2 regions of the Oceanobacillus sp. FSL K6-0127 genome follow, and region 1 is predicted to be linked to the other one. Evidence: a T-box and tRNA genes for the amino acid it is inferred to sense, from the RefSeq annotation. Region 1 holds a T-box; the other holds one or more tRNA genes.

Region 1 (9,758 bases):
GAAACCCTGAGTCATATGTAAAACGCTTCACATTTTGTAATATGTCCATTAATTCTATGTTTGTCTGCCTCTCTTGATGCAAGGACGCCTGCACCGCTTCCTCACCTGCTACGAACGTTGGAATTGAAATACTAAGTAAAAGAATTCCAATGAATGCCATAATCTTACTACGCCTTCTTTTCCTCATGTTGAATCAATCTCCTATTAAAGTTAATAAGTTAAGTATAAATGAAAAGTTCGTTCATTTAAATGGATATTCCTTATTTGTTTTAAATACTTTTCACCTCAATTAACTTAAAGTATAATTACCCGCCAGTACAAAAATAAAACCGTTTTTTGTTTGAATATTTTTTTCGAAGGTTTGCGATAAAAAGTCGTTCAGTTCTCTATTTCAAAATCAAATATTACAGTATAATTGACTTAGTTTAATATTTATAATAGAAAGGATGTTACAATGCCCTACAAATTGCGTTCGAAGCCGACTGCATTAAGAATTCTCGAGTTATTAAACAAACGAAAGAAATTAACAAACAAGGAAAAACAATACTATTTAAATTTACACAGGGGTTATGAAGGAGAAATTCTATACTACGACAGTTACTTCTTCCTACTGGGTTTAACCCGCAAATCGATGCCTCAGTAGTCTTTATAAACCCCAGCTTCACCTTGTACCAAGCACCTCTAGATAAACCCTTTATTTTCCCAACCCAAATAAAACAACACATGAGAAGTATAAATGAAATGCCTTCTAAATTAATGGAGAAACATCGAAAACTTGCAGATCGATTACTATCATTACATCTATCTGAGTCTCCTTATAACCAGTTGCCATCTTATGAATATGGTCAATTGCGAAAAGGAATTATTTGTTTTAAATGCCATTCGTTTTCTGTTTCAGTCAAACAAAGAGAATGCGTTTGCCAAGAATGCGGATATAAGGAATCTCTAACCAGTTCGGTATTAAGAATCGTTAAAGAATTTGAGATTCTATTCCCAAATGAAAAGATTACTACCAATAATATTCACGATTGGTGCCAAGTAGTGAATTCAAAAAAATCAATAAGAAGAATTCTATCAAGCAACTTAACTGCTGTAGGGTCACAGCAATGGACATACTACAAATAAAAAAAATCGTTAGGAGCATAAATCCAGCCTTTCATCTGTCTTGGTGAGGGGTTTTTTAATTCTTGCCTATAACTTTTTTATTTTATTGATAATTTACCAAAGAATGGTTTTTGTGGCATTCGGGGCTTTCACCCGCTCTATGAGGGACCGAAACTTTGGCTTTTTGCGACGTTCGGGCTTTCATCCGCTCTATGAGTGACCGAAGCATTGGCTTTTTGCGGCGTTCGGGCTTTCATCCGCTCTATGAGTGACCGAAACTTTGGCTTTTTGCGGCGTTCGGTTACTCATCAAGAACTAAAAGCCCGCCTAATAAACTTTCCCCTTGCATTTCAATAAAAGGATATATATAATAGTTAAAAATTAATATATTTAGCGTTGATAAAGATATAGTACAATTTATCCTCTGAATTTGAGAGAGCTTGTGGTTGGTGGAAACAAGCATCAAGGTAAATTGGAATTGGACTTTAGAGCTGATAACAATTAAAGTGATCTTACAAAGTTAAGATAATTAGGGTGGCACCGCGGTTCATTCGTCCCTTTTCTATAGGGAGAATGGGCTTTTTTTAATGCTTTTTTAATGCTTTAAAATGATAAGATGGAGTGATAAGACATGGAAAAAATTTTTTCTGGAATTCAGCCAAGTGGTACATTAACTCTTGGAAATTATCTTGGAGCAATCCAGCAGTTTGTTGAATTACAAAATGATTACGAGTGTTTCTTCTGCATTGTAGACGAACACGCAATTACCGTACCTCAGGAGCGATTAAAATTAAGACAAAATATTCGTTCGCTTGCAGCTTTATATCTTGCATCAGGTATTGATCCTGAAAAAGCAACCTTGTTCATTCAATCCGAGGTTCCTGCCCATACACAGCTAGGATGGATGTTGCAGTCTATCAGCTATGTTGGTGAACTAGAGCGTATGACTCAGTATAAAGATAAATCAGAAGGGAAAGATGCAGTTTCTTCTGCACTACTAACGTATCCGTCACTAATGGCAGCAGATATTCTCCTTTATAATACGAACGTTGTACCTGTTGGAGATGATCAAAAGCAGCATCTAGAATTAACACGAAATTTAGCACAACGTTTCAATAATCGCTTTAATGAGATTTTTACAATTCCAGAAATTCGTATTCCGAAGGTCGGAGCGCGGATTATGTCCTTACAGGATCCTACGAAGAAAATGAGTAAATCCGATACAAATGAAAAAGGCTACATTTCCATGCTTGACGAACCAAAGAAAATCGAGAAGAAGATTAAGAGCGCTGTAACGGATTCGGAAGGTATTGTGAAATTCGATAAAGAAAACAAGCCTGGCGTTTCTAACTTACTTACGATCTATTCAAGTTGCACAGGTGAATCCATTGAAGCACTTGAAGCAAAATATGAAGGCAAAGGCTATGGGGATTTCAAACAAGGCGTTGCAGATGCCGTAATTAGTGTTTTGAAACCAATTCAGGATCGATATGCAGCATTAATTGATTCCAAAAAGCTTGATGAGATTTTAGATCAAGGTGCAGAGAAGGCATCATTTACAGCAAATAAAACGGTTGCCAAAGCAAAGAAAGCTATGGGACTTGGAAGAGTTAAAAAATAATCATTTAAAATGCGCTAGGCAGATTTTTCTGCTTAGCGCATTGCTTTTAGCTCATTCGATGGCATATACTGAAATCTATTTTTGATTGGATGTATCATGTTCTGGCCCAATCTCAGCTTCCCACATTTTCTCTAAAAAAGGCTGTCCGCGAATCAATTTCATGCAAAGTTCTTCATGGGTTGGGCTCCAGCCCTCTTTCACACCATTATACAACGTTTCCCAAACCGTATCCTCATCCATATAGCGAATCGCAGGATATTGCTTGGGATCCCATTCAGTTAGCCAGTACCGCAATTCTTCGCGGTTATTTGTTGTCTTCAACTGATCCAAGCCAATCATGAGCAATTGTTTGAGTTGTCTTTCTTTTCTTGTCAGTCCAAAGATCAGCTCAGGCGACATGGAAAGCATATGGTATTCTTTTTGGTAATCACTTTCAACGAATTTAAAAGATTGTGCTTTCGTATTGGCAATCATATCAAATACTAGCTGTTCTTGTCGCGGTATTAATCTACTTTTACGAATAGGTATCGAATAGCCAATCGTATCAAAAGCAAGTATATCATTACCGTCTGTAACGATACATGCATACTCCACAACCGATCTTTTTTGTCCCTTGCGTGTATATGCTCTTTTGTAGATCGAATCAAGCAAAGCTTTCGGTAGATCATGCATATCATTTTCAATGTAGTTATATAGTGTTTCTGTTATGTATAACAACGGCACTTGGTCCAACAGCTCAATTGCGTCCTCCTTACGCCACTCATGGAAATGGCAGACACTGTAGCCATTCTCTTCTCCTTCAAACCAATTCACCCATACATCGTGCAAATATAACATAGAACAACCCTCACTTTTCATATTCCGATTTAGAATACATTATGACCATCACGGTGAAAAATATTCGAGAAGTTCCATTAAAATTAATTTGGATAACGATAAAGCACAAATGCCATGATAGCAAGTCCAATTAATAGAAAATAGCATTCAATCCTGCTACTAATAAAAATAAAGTAATCCGACCATGATAAACCAGCTGGAAGAAAATTCATATATGCAATAATGGTAACGCCACCAGTAACAGCTAGTCCAAATCCAATGAGAAAGATAAAAATATATCCCATGATATCCCACCTAAGCTTGTCCGTTTTTATTAGTACATTTTATGCTAGCTAACTCAAAACATGTCATTTTATCTAACGTTATTAACGAGCAAAAAAAAATTTAACTCCTGCCAAGTTAGGTATCTATTTGAATCCAGAATTTACTTACTGGCGCGGCATTTGTGAATATCAGAATTTATTCTTGAATCACAGCCAATTCTTTTGGACATCAGGATTCCCCCTTAAATCTGCACTCAGTTAAAGTCAATAGATGAACTTTTTAAAACATCAAAAAAGCCGGTTAGCAATGTTCCATTGCTACCAGCTTCTTAGCTTTTCATAGTTAATTATTTATACTTTTTAAATACAAGCGCAACATTATGTCCACCAAATCCAAGTGAATTACTTACAACAACATCTACATTCTGTTGTCTCGCTTCATTCGGGACATAATCCAAATCACAATCTGGGTCTGGAGTCTCATAATTAATTGTCGCAGGGACGATACTATCTTGAATTGATTTAATCGAAATAACAGCCTCTACCCCACCTGCTGCACCAAGTAAATGTCCTGTCATGGATTTCGTCGAGGAAATAGCAAGCTTATTTGCATAATCACCAAAAACGGACTTAATTGCAGCTGTTTCGTATTTATCATTTAAATTCGTGCTTGTCCCGTGGGCATTAATGTAATCTACTTCTTCCGGAGCAATGTCAGCATCCTTAAGCGCAAGCTGCATCGCACGAGCTGCACCTTCACCATTTTCTGCTGGAGCTGTAATATGGTAAGCATCACCTGTAGCACCATATCCGACGATTTCTCCATAGATTTTTGCACCACGCTCAATTGCCGAATCCAATGATTCTAAAATTAAAATCCCGGCACCTTCACCCATAACAAAACCATCTCGGTTTTTATCAAATGGGCGGCTAGCTGTACTTGGATCTTCATTTGTAGATAAAGCTTTCGCTGAAGAGAAACCAGCAAAGGCCATATCAGAGATTGGCGCCTCTGTACCGCCGGCAATAATATAGTCAACATCTCCACGCTGAACCGCTTTGAATGCATCACCAATTGAATTGGCACCTGACGCACAAGCTGTAACAGAACAAGAGTTGATACCTTTTGCACCTAATTGAATGGATACTTGACCAGCAGCCATATCCGGAATCATCATTGGGACAAAAAATGGACTAACCCTTTTCGGACCTTTTTCTAATAGTTTTGTATGCTGATCCTCCCAGGTTTTCATACCACCGATTCCTGAGCCAATCCATACGCCTACTCGATGTGCATTGCTATCATCTATCGTAAGCTTTGCATCTTCAACAGCCATTTTCGCTGCAGCAACTGCATACTGTGTGAATGGATCCATTTTACGTACATCTTTTTTATCCATATATTCCGTAGGCTCAAAGTCCTTTACTTCTGCGGCAACCTTAGCAGGATAATGGTCTTTATTAACCTTCGTTACAAAATCAACCCCTGATTTACCCGCTAAGATGTTTTCCCACATCGTTTCCACATTATTACCTAGAGGTGTTACTGCCCCTAATCCAGTAACTACTACTCTGTTTTCTTTCATTATCTTTTCCACCTTTCACTAAATTAACGGCTTATTTGCCCCAACGCATTGCAACCGCGCCCCAAGTTAGCCCGCCACCAAAGCCAACTAATACAATTAAATCATTATCTTTTATTTTACCTTCTTTTACTGATTCCGATAAAGCCATAGGTATCGATGCTGCGGAATTATTTCCGTACTTTCTAATTGTCGCTGCCATTTTATCAGATGAAATTCCTAAACGCTCACGAGCAGCATCCATAATTCGAATATTCGCCTGATGCGGCACCAAATAATCAACATCCTCTTTACTATAACCCAATTGTTTAATTACGTTAACTGTAGACTCTGGCATTTGTCTTACTGCAAATTTAAATACTTCACGACCGTTCATAACGAGTTGATCATTTTCGTTCTGATATAAATCTTTACCACCAGATCCATTAGCTCCTAATTCAAAAGATAGGATCCCTTTTCCTTCTGTTACTTCACCAACAACCGCTGCCCCAGCTCCATCTCCAAGCAATACACAGGTAGAGCGGTCTTCCCAATTGATGATTTTAGATAGCTTATCTGCACCAATGACAAGTACATTTTTATAAGCTTTTGTTTCGATAAATTGTTTAGCTGTAATTAATCCATACATAAAACCAGCACATGCAGCACCAATATCCATCGCAGCTGCATTCATCGCACCTAGACGTTCCTGCACCATACATGCCACAGATGGAAATGGCGTATCTGCAGTTACAGTTGCAACTAAAATTAAGTCAATATCAGCTGCATCGATTGCAGCTTCTTCAAGTGCACCAAGTGCTGCATGGTATGCCATATCCGATGTATCGATATCGTCCTCGGCTAACCTTCTTTCCTCAATCCCAGTTCGTGTTCGGATCCATTCATCATTTGTATCAACTATTTTTTCCAAATCTTTATTTGTAACTACTCTAGTTGGAAGATAATGACCTGTGCCCAATATACCTACGTTCATATTGACAGCTCCCTTATATATTCATGTTTAATTGGTTGTACTTTAATATCAATTATTATGACTTGGTACTAATTTTAATGTAAAATACACTTTTTAGCAAGAAAAAATGGATATTTCGCTGTTTAATTAGTGTTCATTCGGAAGTAGTCCTGTCTCTTTATATTCTTTAATGAGGTCATGTAATTCTTCCTGAAAAGCTTCTGGAATTGCTTCATTGAATTCACCTAAAGTAATAAACTCGTCGTTAAAATCTAATGTAATCAACTCTCCTGCAAGCTTACCTTCATTAAATTGCTCGGCTGTTTTTTCATAGAGCTCGTCAACATGTTGGATTGTACTTGTTAGAACTGTGTTAGGAGCTATGGAAAGCTGGTCTGTAATATAACCAATCGCATAGTTTTGATCTTCAGCGGCTTTTCGGATAACCTCTTCACTATAAGAATCTCCAATCGGATACACAATATCCACACCATTTTGCTGCATTGTCTTATAAATGCCTGTAGCTATATCGGTATTCGTCCAGCTGTTTGTATAATTTACGCGGATATGAGCATTTGGATTTTGGTATTTTACCCCCTCATAGAACCCCTCTGCTTCTGATTGCCAAGAAAAAGCAGCAATGACACCTATTTCATTTGTAGTCGTCATCTCACCTGCTACCATTCCAGCAAAAAAACCCATCGCATGTGAATTAAAATTTAAGCTCGTAACATTTTCACTGCTCTCACCACCGTTAACGTATACAAAATGGACATCCGGATATAGCTCTGCGATATCTATAAAATAGTCACCATACATGTTACTGTGACCAAAAATCAGGTTCACTCCATCTTGTACAAATTCATCAATGGCTTCGTTAATTTCCTCTTCGGTCGTTATATTTTCTTTATAATACACTTGGACATCGAAGCGCTCTTCGATTAGCGAAAGTCCTTTATAGCCCTTAGCACTCCATGCATTCTCATCGATGGCAGTATCAACCAGCAAACCAACATTTTGAATTTGACCTGTATTAAAGTATGAGCAGCCTGAAAGAATTGATGCACTTGCTACGAATAATAGAATGATTTTGATATTCCTCAAGGTCCGGCCTCCATTCTGCCACATTTTCAAAGCTTCTTCCATTGTACCTGCTACATTTTTTTCGGTAAATGAATCCAATGTTACATTTTGATATCAAATCTTGAAATTCCTTTTGGAACGATAATGCTCGATTACAGATTTCACCTTCTCTCGCTTAGGTATATTGTCACGGATGAAGACGTTTTTTTCAAGTTTCGAGTCTCCCTTTTTTCCATCATTTTTATTATTCACATATAGGATCGGTGGTAAATCGGAAACTTGTAGCCACTGAAGGAGCGCCTTGGTAAAATCGCCTATATAAAGTGCACTTTTCTCAAATGTTTCGGATTCAAAAGGTATGAATGTGTCTTCATTATATATCCCTTCTTCCTTCATTGGCATCCACTCTCCAAAAAGAATCGGAGTGTGAATGACAGTACATTTTGTATGTGTGTCGGATTGAAATGAGTTCTTAGCTGGATTAATTACAATTAATTGATCGAATTCATGACGCATATCACTTTCTATATCTCCTAAAAAGATGCCAACAGCATACTTTTTTTGAACGTCTTCTGTAACGATAGAAAACGAACTATTTCGTACAAAAAACATACTTAAATCTTCTTCGGTATTTGTAGTTAAAAAAGCATCCACTTTGTAATCATTTTCTAAGAGCATTTCAACAATATGATAGGTTCTCCAATCATTGCAATCCATTACCAAGATAGACATTCGTAAACACTTCCCTTATCAAGGATATTTTGCGTTACATTTAAGAGGATGTTCAAAAAGTCCGGTGAAAATGACACATCGAGAACAAAGACCTTCGACTAAAAACCGACACGTCCTATGTCGAACGTCAAAGTCACCACATCCTGTGGTAGCTCGTTGGCTTGCTTTCATCCTCCTATTTGAAGAGGCACTTTAAATATTTTATTTTCATGACAAGCCTTTTCATTTTTGTTTGTATTTGATAAACTATATGAGGATATAAAGATGAATATCGTTCGAATAATAAATTGATCTAAACTTTTTTACAATAGGTTGTTTCAAGTGCTTCTTTTTGTTATAACCTTTTATAGAATAAGAAGTGGGGTGGGAGTTATGCGTTACATAATGACGATTGTTTGGGCTGTTTTGATCAGTGCTGCTGTATCCTATGTGTTAACTAGTATGGGTGGAGAACCTTTCGTCCTATCAGAAGCATTAATTCTTTCAGCTGTTTTTGTAGTAGCTGCTTTCATTTTAGGTGATGGCGTACTAAAAGAGAAAAGTAATTAAATGCAGAAATAACCCTTGCCTTTAGCAATGACGGCAAGGGTTTTCATTTTTAATACCAAGGTAGGATACTTATGGCTGCGAGTGCTGCCAGTGGCAAAATTAACCGTTGAAATCTACGCGGTGGTCGCCCAAATCCATAACCAAACCCTGGATACCCGTATCCAGGAAAACCAAAGCCAAATCCTCTACTATCTTCATGTTCTTGGTAGCCTTGTTGATTTGGGTCTACTGGCATAGCAAAATATACGTATTCATCATCCAAACCAGTTATAATTGCATCAAAACTTGAGCCATCCGTTGTTTGTGCAAGCACATACGAATGCATATGGCTTTTACATAAATCATACATATGTTTAGTATCACTTTTCATTTTCGTAACCTCCTTCTCACCATCAGCCTATTCATAGGCGCAGTATCTGGTGACTTGTTTGCAGGTGAAAATGAATGGCTATAATAAGGAGAGAAAACAATGGAATTTGTATCAGAATTATGGACAATCATCCAGTATTTTATTTTAGGACTCGTACAAGGTGTTACAGAACCAATCCCAATTTCATCGAGTGGACATCTTATTATTTTCCGAGAACTATTTGGTATCGAAGCGAGTGGGTTATCCTTCGAGATATTTGTGAACTTCGCTTCACTTTTAGCGGTTTTCATCATTTATTGGAACGATATTATTCGTTTAATTAAAAACGGCATTATTTACTTAATAAAGCAGGATCCAGAGGCAAAAAGCGACTTTCAATTTATCATTTATCTTATTGTCGCAACAATCCCAGTTGGTATTATTGGCTTGTTGTTTGGCGATGCAATTGGGGAAGCATTAAGCGGAACAAATGTAGTTGGGGTTACACTCTTAATTACAGCAGCTGCTGTATGGATGATTCGTAATCTAAGGGGAAGAAAAAACGACCGCGACCTAACATTGAAGGATGCATTAATTGTCGGACTTACGCAAGCAGTTGCAGTGACACCAGGGATTAGTCGTTCGGGATCAACGATTGTTGCATCGATGCTCGTTGGAATGAGAC
Region 2 (9,758 bases), 270 kb from region 1:
AGGGGCCCTCACCGGGTTACCGAATTCAGTCAAACTCCGAATGCCAGTTACTTTTACTTGGGAGTCAGACTATGGGTGATAAGGTTCATAGTCGAAAGGGAAACAGCCCAGACCGCCAGCTAAGGTCCCAAAGTATACGTTAAGTGGAAAAGGATGTGGAGTTGCCCAGACAACCAGGATGTTGGCTTAGAAGCAGCCATCATTTAAAGAGTGCGTAATAGCTCACTGGTCGAGTGACTCTGCGCCGAAAATGTACCGGGGCTAAACGTATCACCGAAGCTGCGGATTGTTCTTACGAACAATGGTAGGAGAGCGTTCTAAGTGCTGTGAAGTCAGACCGTGAGGACTGGTGGAGCGCTTAGAAGTGAGAATGCCGGTATGAGTAGCGAAAAAAGAGTGAGAATCTCTTTCACCGAATGCCTAAGGTTTCCTGAGGAAGGCTCGTCCTCTCAGGGTTAGTCGGGACCTAAGCCGAGGCCGAAAGGCGTAGGCGATGGACAACAGGTAGATATTCCTGTACCACCTCATGATTGTTTGAGCGATGGGGGGACGCAGTAGGATAAGGAATGCGCACTGATGGATATGTGCGCCCAAGCAGTGAGAAAGTCAGATAGGCAAATCCGTCTGGCAATTTCAAGCTGTGATGGGGAGGGAAATTTAGTACCGAAGTTCCGGATTTCACACTGCCAAGAAAAGCCTCTAGTTAGATCATAGGTGCCCGTACCGCAAACCGACACAGGTAGGCGAGGAGAGAATCCTAAGGTGAGCGGGAGAACTCTCGTTAAGGAACTCGGCAAAATGACCCCGTAACTTCGGGAGAAGGGGTGCTTCATTTACATGGAGCCGCAGTGAATAGGCCCAAGCGACTGTTTAGCAAAAACACAGGTCTCTGCGAAGCCGAAAGGCGAAGTATAGGGGCTGACACCTGCCCGGTGCTGGAAGGTTAAGGGGAAATGTTAGCCGCAAGGCGAAGCTTTGAACCGAAGCCCCAGTAAACGGCGGCCGTAACTATAACGGTCCTAAGGTAGCGAAATTCCTTGTCGGGTAAGTTCCGACCCGCACGAAAGGTGCAACGACTTGGGCACTGTCTCAACGAGAGACCCGGTGAAATTATACTATGCGTGAAGATGCGCATTACCCGCGACAGGACGGAAAGACCCCGTGGAGCTTTACTGTAGCCTGATATTGAATGTCTGTGCAGCTTGTACAGGATAGGTGGGAGCCTTGGAAACCGGAGCGCTAGCTTCGGTGGAGGCATCCGTGGGATACCACCCTGGCTGTATGGACATTCTAACCCAGGACCGTGATCCGGTTCGGAGACAGTGTCAGGCGGGCAGTTTGACTGGGGCGGTCGCCTCCCAAAAGGTAACGGAGGCGCCCAAAGGTTCCCTCAGAATGGTTGGAAATCATTCGTAGAGTGTAAAGGCACAAGGGAGCTTGACTGCGAGACCTACAAGTCGAGCAGGGACGAAAGTCGGGCTTAGTGATCCGGTGGTTCCGCATGGAAGGGCCATCGCTCAACGGATAAAAGCTACCCCGGGGATAACAGGCTTATCTCCCCCAAGAGTTCACATCGACGGGGAGGTTTGGCACCTCGATGTCGGCTCATCGCATCCTGGGGCTGTAGTCGGTCCCAAGGGTTGGGCTGTTCGCCCATTAAAGCGGTACGCGAGCTGGGTTCAGAACGTCGTGAGACAGTTCGGTCCCTATCCGTCGTGGGCGTTGGAAGTTTGAGAGGAGCTGTCCTTAGTACGAGAGGACCGGGATGGACACACCGCTGGTGTACCAGTTGTTCCGCCAGGAGCATCGCTGGGTAGCTACGTGTGGAAAGGATAAGTGCTGAAAGCATCTAAGCATGAAGCCCCCCTCAAGATGAGACTTCCCATCACTTCGAGTGAGTAAGATCCCTCAGAGACGATGAGGTTGATAGGTTCGGTGTGGAAGCGTGGTGACACGTGGAGCTTACGGATACTAATCGATCGAGGACTTAACTAAATTCTTTATTTGATGTCTTGTTTACTCTTATTTAGTTTTTAAGGTATAAACCTTATAAAAACCTAACTTTATACTTGATTTTTTTTCAAAAACGATTATAATATTGGTTGTCACTGATTTTCTTGAGGTTCACTTGGGTGATAATTATATTGTCTGGTAGCAATAGCGAAGAGGTCACACCTGTTCCCATGCCGAACACAGAAGTTAAGCTCTTCAGCGCCGATGGTAGTTGGGGCTTTGCCCCTGCAAGAGTAGGACGCCGCCAGGCAAGTAAATTCCTTACCATACAAGAGCTGTATGACAGGAATGAAGCTACTCTAAAATATCTCATTTGGTGGGACGAGCAATTTATGTTTGAAAAACCAAATAGATTTCATTTTGGATTATTCCACAGTAGCTCAGTGGTAGAGCAATCGGCTGTTAACCGATCGGTCGTAGGTTCGAATCCTACCTGTGGAGCCATACGGAGAGCTGTCCGAGTGGCCGAAGGAGCACGATTGGAAATCGTGTAGGCCGTTTACGCGGCCTCGAGGGTTCGAATCCCTCGCTCTCCGCCACTATTACATAAAATAAGGCCCGTTGGTCAAGCGGTTAAGACACCGCCCTTTCACGGCGGTAACACGGGTTCGAATCCCGTACGGGTCACCAATATGGAGGATTAGCTCAGCTGGGAGAGCACCTGCCTTACAAGCAGGGGGTCGCAGGTTCGAGCCCTGCATCCTCCACCATATTTCATCTTAATACTTTATTTCATACCGCGGGGTGGAGCAGTCTGGTAGCTCGTTGGGCTCATAACCCAAAGGTCGTAGGTTCAAATCCTGCCCCCGCAACCAAAAATGGTCCGGTAGTTCAGTTGGTTAGAATGCCTGCCTGTCACGCAGGAGGTCGCGGGTTCGAGTCCCGTCCGGACCGCCATTTAAAATATTTTAATTATGGCTCGGTAGCTCAGTCGGTAGAGCAACGGACTGAAAATCCGTGTGTCGGCGGTTCGATTCCGTCCCGAGCCACCATTTACTTCAATTTAGTTGGAGGGGTAGCGAAGTGGCTAAACGCGGCGGACTGTAAATCCGCTCCCTCAGGGTTCGGCAGTTCGAATCTGCCCCCCTCCACCATTTTAATAAATAATAGGGGTATAGTTTAACGGTAGAACTACGGTCTCCAAAACCGTCAATGTGGGTTCGATTCCTACTACCCCTGCCATTTACAATTATATGGCGGTCGTGGCGAAGTGGTTAACGCACCGGATTGTGGCTCCGGCACACGTGGGTTCGATCCCCATCGATCGCCCTCATATAATTAACAAATTTATTGATTGGGCCATAGCCAAGCGGTAAGGCATCGGGTTTTGATCCCGTGTACCCTAGGTTCGAATCCTAGTGGCCCAGCCATATGCGGAAGTAGTTCAGTGGTAGAACATCACCTTGCCAAGGTGGGGGTCGCGGGTTCGAATCCCGTCTTCCGCTCCATTTTATTTTTGGCGGTATAGCCAAGTGGTAAGGCAGAGGTCTGCAAAACCTTTATCACCGGTTCAAATCCGGTTACCGCCTCCATACCTATGCCGGTGTGGCGGAATTGGCAGACGCGCGGGACTCAAAATCCCGTGTCTTCACGGACGTGTCGGTTCGACCCCGACCACCGGTATCGATATTATGATTTAAGTAAATTACAAAAGGATTTTGGCTCCTAAACCTTTATATCTAAGGGTTTAGGAGTTTTTTTGTGGATTTTAGAATCTAATAGTAAAAAATCTTTGTTAGATTCAAGCAATAGAACGAGATAACTAGATGTTCTTGTATAATCTACCTGGTAAGCTACTATTAAGAAAAGCAACATTCGAATGATAGATAGGAGAGATAGCGGTTGGCAAATGTATGGCCATTTTGAGGTTTCATAGATAATATTATTGATAAAAATAAAAATAAGTACACAATAAAGTGTTTCACACATTTTTAATAGGGTATATGTAAAATATTCAATTAATTACCTCTTGGAATAAGAAGGCGAAGGAGGTGGTCGAGAGCGAAAGGAAAAAGGGAAATAGACCTATCGCTTGTGACCAAACTGGCCTCACCATGCACCATCTGTATGCAGACGTCGATACATCGGGATAATAGTGCGGGCTATCAGCTGAGGATAACAAAAGATATGACAAGGGATCGACTGTCGTATCTGCCTATGCGACTGCCGAAGTCTATATTATTTTAGGAGGAGATTATGTTGAAAAAGAAATGGTTAGCAGTAATACCTGCAGTTATGCTTGTAGCAGTGCAAGTTGTTCCCTTTCAAACTGTAGACGCAGCCTCGGAAAATGATTCGATTCAACTATCAGAATCAGAAATACCACCAGGATACGAAGCGATATTAAATTGGCCGCCTGAAGAACAGCCGATTGTCAAACAGGGTAGCCAAAGTTTTGAAGTTGAATTTATACAAGTGATGTTAAATCACTTTGGACATGAAACAGAAGTCGATGGAAATTTTGGCCCACATACAGACCAACAAGTCCGTGAATTACAAGCAGAGCATGGTTTAGTCCGGGACGGGATTGTCGGTGTTGATACATGGACACTACTACTTGACGAATATCAAGCAGAGTTGTTTACAGTAGAAACAGCGATTGCTTATGCAGAGGATGCCCTTGATAATGATGATTTAGTATTTAGTAGCGCTGGCGAGCTTCATGAGGACTCAGACGGCAACTTATTTTATTCTTTAAGAGCACAAAGTCAGGATTTTATTGATGACGGAGGTACTGGCACGGTTGGATTCTATGATGTTTTTCAAAATGGAGATGTTGTGGAATCGGAACCAAGATAGACATCGACTTAATAGATTGAATTTTTAATAGAAAGTCCCTGATTATATCTCTCGGGGCTTTGACAAAAGCTTTTTAAATCAGTGTTTTGATATAATCTACGACCCCGCACATTGGTATCTATCACTTAGGCTATCAAGGCTTTCAACGTTTATGTTGAGAGCCTTTTTTACGCAGTAATTATAAATAATGATCAGTTATTTGTAATGAACTTCAACAAGAGTTTAAGCTTGTCATCAATCATTTTCTCTTGATTCCTTGACCTGTAAAATGTCCCCATATTCCCTCGATAGGATTTAAAAAAGCAATAGGTATAAGCCTAGTCTCGTATTCTTTATCGTTAGCTGTGCAGAAGAGATGCATGTTCTTTTACATAATGCAGGTACGTGCTTTAATGCTTGGATTGCCTTATCGAAATCCCTATTAAAGGAGGGATTTACGCTAATATGTGAAGGAGGCATTCTTAGCCATTAATCTGTAACAGGTTAAGAGCCTTACTACTTAAACCGTCATTTTAACAAAATCCGGGGAGTGACAGCCACTTACAAAGGGAATTAGCTTATCAGGAGGGATTTATAATGACAGCAATTACACATATAGGTTTATCCGTTCCCGATATTGAGGCAGCTATCAAGTGGTATGGGGAGGTCTTGGGCTTTAAACTAATTGCTGGGCCATATACCTTTGTCTCAGAATTAGAAAAGGAACATAATATGACCAATGACTTATTGGGTAAAAACATCAAAAAAATGAGGAATGCGCATTTGGTTTCGCAGAATCAGGTTGGTCTCGAGCTTTTTGAATTTCAAGAACCAAAAATGGAAGAAAGAAGAAAGCAGGATTATCAAGGCTATTTTCATATTTGTTTAATAGCAGATGACTTGGAAAAACTTGCGGATAAAATTGCAAATTCAGGTGGGGAAAAGCGGAGTGAGATCTGGAATACATGGAAAGGGAAGCCTTATTATTTAGTTTATTGTGAAGATCCATTTGGAAATATTATTGAACTTTACAGTCATAGTACGGAGACTATGTATGCCAATAAGGAATAAACGTTACAGCAAATTTACTTGTATTTAGTAATTTTTAAGAATGAAAGATTATTAAGGGCGAGATTTGATTAGAACTCGCCTTTTTGTATGTAAAGGTTCTGATATTATGTCTAAGCTGTAATTTTTAAAAATATGACTTAAATGTAATGATAATATATGGTAAGATAACTTTGTGAAATGATGTACTTAATGCAACGGGCAGGTTAGTGTAAGGAGAATATTGGCTCTTTCTTATTGAAGTATAGGAGTAGGTTTGTTAAAGATTTATTTTGGATAAGAGGTTAAATTTTGGCTGTTTACGAATTTATCGCTTGTAATCAGAAACTAAAATCCTTTGAAGAAGCATTATCAGATGAAGAGATAAAGTCTTACAACGAACTACTTAAAATAGGATTTAAAGAGGAACAAATACAAATTCGTGTAATTGATCTAAGTAAAATAGATCGTAATAAGAAAGTATTTTTAATTAATCTCCCAGAGGAGCTTCAAAACAGTCCGTTGGTTATCGAGGAGGATTTCCATAATCCTTATGCTCGTTTTTTAACGGATAAGAAGTTTATTTATAAAGTAACAAATGCAGAAAAGGTAGTTTCCCATCTTGCAGCATATTTCGGGGATTTTCAGATACATGGAAGGAACTTGAGCTTTGGCGAGTATTACAAGATGACTATAGTGTAGATAGTTTTGAAGTTCCCAAAACAGTTATAAACTTGCATAACCTGAAATTGGAGAAATTAGAAGCATTTTATGAAAGAGCAGTACCTAATCAAATGGTACTTTTCAAAATTAAAATTGTGTTTAGTTAAGGGTATTAATGATATTGTTTAATCAACTAAATGGACTGTCCTAAAAGAAGGATATGCACTCTTTTTTTGTTGAATTTTTAGAGAGCAATAAGGGGATATAGATGACCTCTACTAAAATAATGTTACTGGGTATTGCACGGATGCTTGTTGCGTACTATGTACCACATAAAGCGGGTTTTAGAATAAGTGGCTATGAAATTTATCTATTGGTTTGGGATTTATTTTTGTAATAGTTGGTCTCATCAAAAAGGATAAGCAAGTAAATTCATAGATAAGTTACTAAAGTAGCTAATGCGATAGGTAATTCAATAAGAATGATAATATTGTATTAATGTTGGTTAAGAGGTGATTATATTAAATTTTTACGAATTATACTACCAGTACTTCCAATTCCATTCCTATTTCATTTTTATGAATATAATAGCCATTTGACGAGACAAGAGCCAGTTTTCCTATTCCCAGGATTCTTACTATTCATAATAATTGTTGGATTACAGCTAAGAAAGGTTAAACTACTTCGAATATTCCTATCAGTCATTTTTATGACCATCCTTTCATTGTTATTAAGTTATTTCTTTATATCTGATGACGGAGGCTGGTTTAAACCCTTTGGAAGAGATACTGTGGTTTTAGGTACTTCAGTAATTTATATTTTAGGGCAGGTTATAGTAATCTCGATCAGTAACTGGAAGACTACTGGAAAAAAGTAAAGTTATTCAACTAATAGGTAGCATAGTATGACTAAGAACTTGTAGAATTCACGTTAGAAATAGGAGGGAATATGAAATATAGAAAGATCGTTACCGTTTTAATAATTCTATTAATATTATGTTTTGGATTTTATCAATATATGGATAAACAACACTATGTAAGGTATATGTCTCATCAGTTATCAGGTGCTGTTTCGGGTATGTCTTCTGCTTTATATAATAACCAAATAATGTATGAAGAAATTCTTGATTCCAGAAGCATTACATTGGAGCAAATGGATATGATCTTGAGTTATAATGGTAGTTTCGGAGTAAAAGTTCGGGAATTAAAAATGATAGCGGTTAACTTTTTTGAACGTGCATCGGATGAGGAATTAAATTCCATAACTGCATTTACAGCGTCTGATATTAATTCATTTTTTTATGAAATACAGTGGGATATTGTCTATGAAGAAAAACTTGATAATTTATCAGATTTGACGACTATACTGAGTAAAAATGAAAGGATTAAATTGAATGAGGATGAACTAGAGCACATACATACTATCCAGGCATTAAATTCCTTATGGAGGGAGGCCCTGATTAATAATATAAATGGAATAAATCCAGATACAGGAACGGTAAATACTGATTTATTCTTCGACATATACCGTGAAAAAGGATTTATAAAGGATGATTGGATAAATCTACTAATAGATTTTGACTCAATTACAACGGAGTTTTTAGAAGAACACGAAAAATTTGAAGCAACGATTACGAAGTAAAAAAATTATCAGGTTGCCTTAAATTATGTATTAAACGATCTGGTGCACGAGATAAATAAGGCAACCAGAATGTGAAATTCTTTTTTTAAATAAACGGATTTTAAGCTATCGAGGCAGGTTTATTGTGTAGAACTATTTTTTATATAGGGTGTTATATTTTTCACTTCAATTATGAGGGTCTTAAATTCTGTATCGATGGGAGAAAATATAAAATGTTTATTCGTGAATATAAAGATACTGATGAAATCAGTTGGGTTCGATGTAGAACCCTATCATTTTTAAATACAGCCTACTTTGATAATGTGTTAAATAAAAAAGAAAAATACGAAAATCCTGCAATTGAATTAGTAGCCGAATTAAACGGACAAATTATCGGGCTCATTGATGTAGAGTATGAAAAGAAAGAAAAGACTGTCTGTTCAAGAGGACAAGGCTTAGGGGGGATGATTTGGCATGTTGCAGTACATCCAGACTACTATCGCCAAGGAATTGGAAAGCAACTTCTTCAAGAAGCAGAAAAGCGAGCTACTAATTTAGGATTAAATCGATTTGAAGCATGGACTCGAGATGATTGCTGGGTACGGAATTGGTATGAAAAAGTGCAGTTTAAAAAAGTCTATTCCTATTACCATATTTACTTCGAAGGATATGAAATGAAAAATCGAATTCAAAGTACCATACCTAATCTCCACCTAGTAAATACATTCGCTCACTATGTAGGAGAAGATATTGAGCAATTTGAATCAGACAACGAGCGAATTTATGAATGTGTTTGCTATGAAAAATATTTTAAGTGATTTTAAATAGCAAAGATAATTTTTCTATAGTTTATTTTAATTTATATAGTACTTTTTCAACTATAGCGTGCAAGAGTACAAAAACGATCCTAGAACAATCACCATGTTTAAAATCTTTATTTTGAATGTTGCGTTATTATTAAAGGTGGAGTTAATAAACGAAAGAGGTAGGACTATTGGAAATCAGGATTTGTTTTGAGAATGTCTAGTTGTCCCAATAATGGAGGGGGTTCTCAGGTGTCAAATTATGAAAACGAAGAAATGCTAACTGGAGGGAACGTCTCAAAAGTATATCGTTCAGGGGATACTGTTCGACGAGAATTAAAGCGAGAAAGCACTAAAACTCACAAGATATTAAAGCATTTGGAAAACAAAGGATTCAGCTATGCACCAACGTTTCTAGGTATTGATGAAAAAGGTAGAGAGATATTATCATTTATTGAAGGAGAAGCTGGCAACTATCCTTTAAAAAAATACATGTGGTCTAATGATGTTTTAAAGGAAATAGCGAAAATGCTTCGTCATTATCATGATGCCGTGAGTGATTTTTTAATTGAAGCGAGTTGGCAATCAATAGATAATACCCCCCAACCATTTGAGGTACTATGCCATAATGATTTTGCAATATACAACATTATTTTTAATCATAAAAGACCAGTAGGTATTATTGATTTTGACCTTGTTGGTCCTGGTCCAAAACTTTGGGACATAGCCTATACTCTTTACACGTGTATCCCATTAAGTAGATTTTACTATTCTGAAGCAGGTGAGGCAGTTCATTATAATTCCTCACTGCATGCCGATCGTATAAAACAAAGA

The links. The T-box of region 1 lies ahead of trpS (tryptophan--tRNA ligase). A T-box ahead of a tRNA ligase gene usually reads a tRNA of that ligase, here a tRNA-Trp.
Region 2: it encodes a tRNA-Trp, which carries the amino acid that the T-box ahead of trpS (tryptophan--tRNA ligase) is inferred to sense. The anticodon was not compared.

What each region holds. Positions count from the first base shown of each region.
Region 1 is NZ_CP150287.1:2,003,254-2,013,011, reverse strand. It holds gene MHH64_RS10100 (putative glycoside hydrolase) at 1-187, opposite strand, end outside; T-box leader at 1,492-1,666, shown strand; gene trpS (tryptophan--tRNA ligase) at 1,736-2,725, shown strand; gene MHH64_RS10090 (YjbA family protein) at 2,801-3,562, opposite strand; gene MHH64_RS10085 (hypothetical protein) at 3,646-3,846, opposite strand; gene fabF (beta-ketoacyl-ACP synthase II) at 4,173-5,411, opposite strand; gene MHH64_RS10075 (beta-ketoacyl-ACP synthase III) at 5,443-6,381, opposite strand; gene MHH64_RS10070 (BMP family ABC transporter substrate-binding protein) at 6,508-7,464, opposite strand; gene MHH64_RS10065 (hypothetical protein) at 7,558-8,175, opposite strand; gene MHH64_RS10060 (DUF2929 family protein) at 8,548-8,724, shown strand; gene MHH64_RS10055 (hypothetical protein) at 8,774-9,094, opposite strand; gene MHH64_RS10050 (undecaprenyl-diphosphate phosphatase) at 9,194-9,758, shown strand, end outside.
Region 2 is NZ_CP150287.1:1,732,284-1,742,041, forward strand. It holds rRNA gene MHH64_RS08675 (23S ribosomal RNA) at 1-1,995, shown strand, start outside; rRNA gene rrf (5S ribosomal RNA) at 2,148-2,263, shown strand; tRNA gene MHH64_RS08685 (tRNA-Asn) at 2,383-2,457, shown strand; tRNA gene MHH64_RS08690 (tRNA-Ser) at 2,461-2,552, shown strand; tRNA gene MHH64_RS08695 (tRNA-Glu) at 2,569-2,643, shown strand; tRNA gene MHH64_RS08700 (tRNA-Val) at 2,648-2,723, shown strand; tRNA gene MHH64_RS08705 (tRNA-Met) at 2,752-2,828, shown strand; tRNA gene MHH64_RS08710 (tRNA-Asp) at 2,834-2,910, shown strand; tRNA gene MHH64_RS08715 (tRNA-Phe) at 2,930-3,005, shown strand; tRNA gene MHH64_RS08720 (tRNA-Tyr) at 3,023-3,107, shown strand; tRNA gene MHH64_RS08725 (tRNA-Trp) at 3,122-3,195, shown strand; tRNA gene MHH64_RS08730 (tRNA-His) at 3,210-3,282, shown strand; tRNA gene MHH64_RS08735 (tRNA-Gln) at 3,309-3,383, shown strand; tRNA gene MHH64_RS08740 (tRNA-Gly) at 3,387-3,461, shown strand; tRNA gene MHH64_RS08745 (tRNA-Cys) at 3,472-3,545, shown strand; tRNA gene MHH64_RS08750 (tRNA-Leu) at 3,553-3,636, shown strand; gene MHH64_RS08755 (peptidoglycan-binding domain-containing protein) at 4,210-4,812, shown strand; gene MHH64_RS08760 (VOC family protein) at 5,389-5,862, shown strand; gene MHH64_RS08765 (hypothetical protein) at 6,151-6,540, shown strand; gene MHH64_RS08770 (hypothetical protein) at 7,450-8,142, shown strand; gene MHH64_RS08775 (GNAT family N-acetyltransferase) at 8,355-8,939, shown strand; gene MHH64_RS08780 (phosphotransferase) at 9,177-9,758, shown strand, end outside.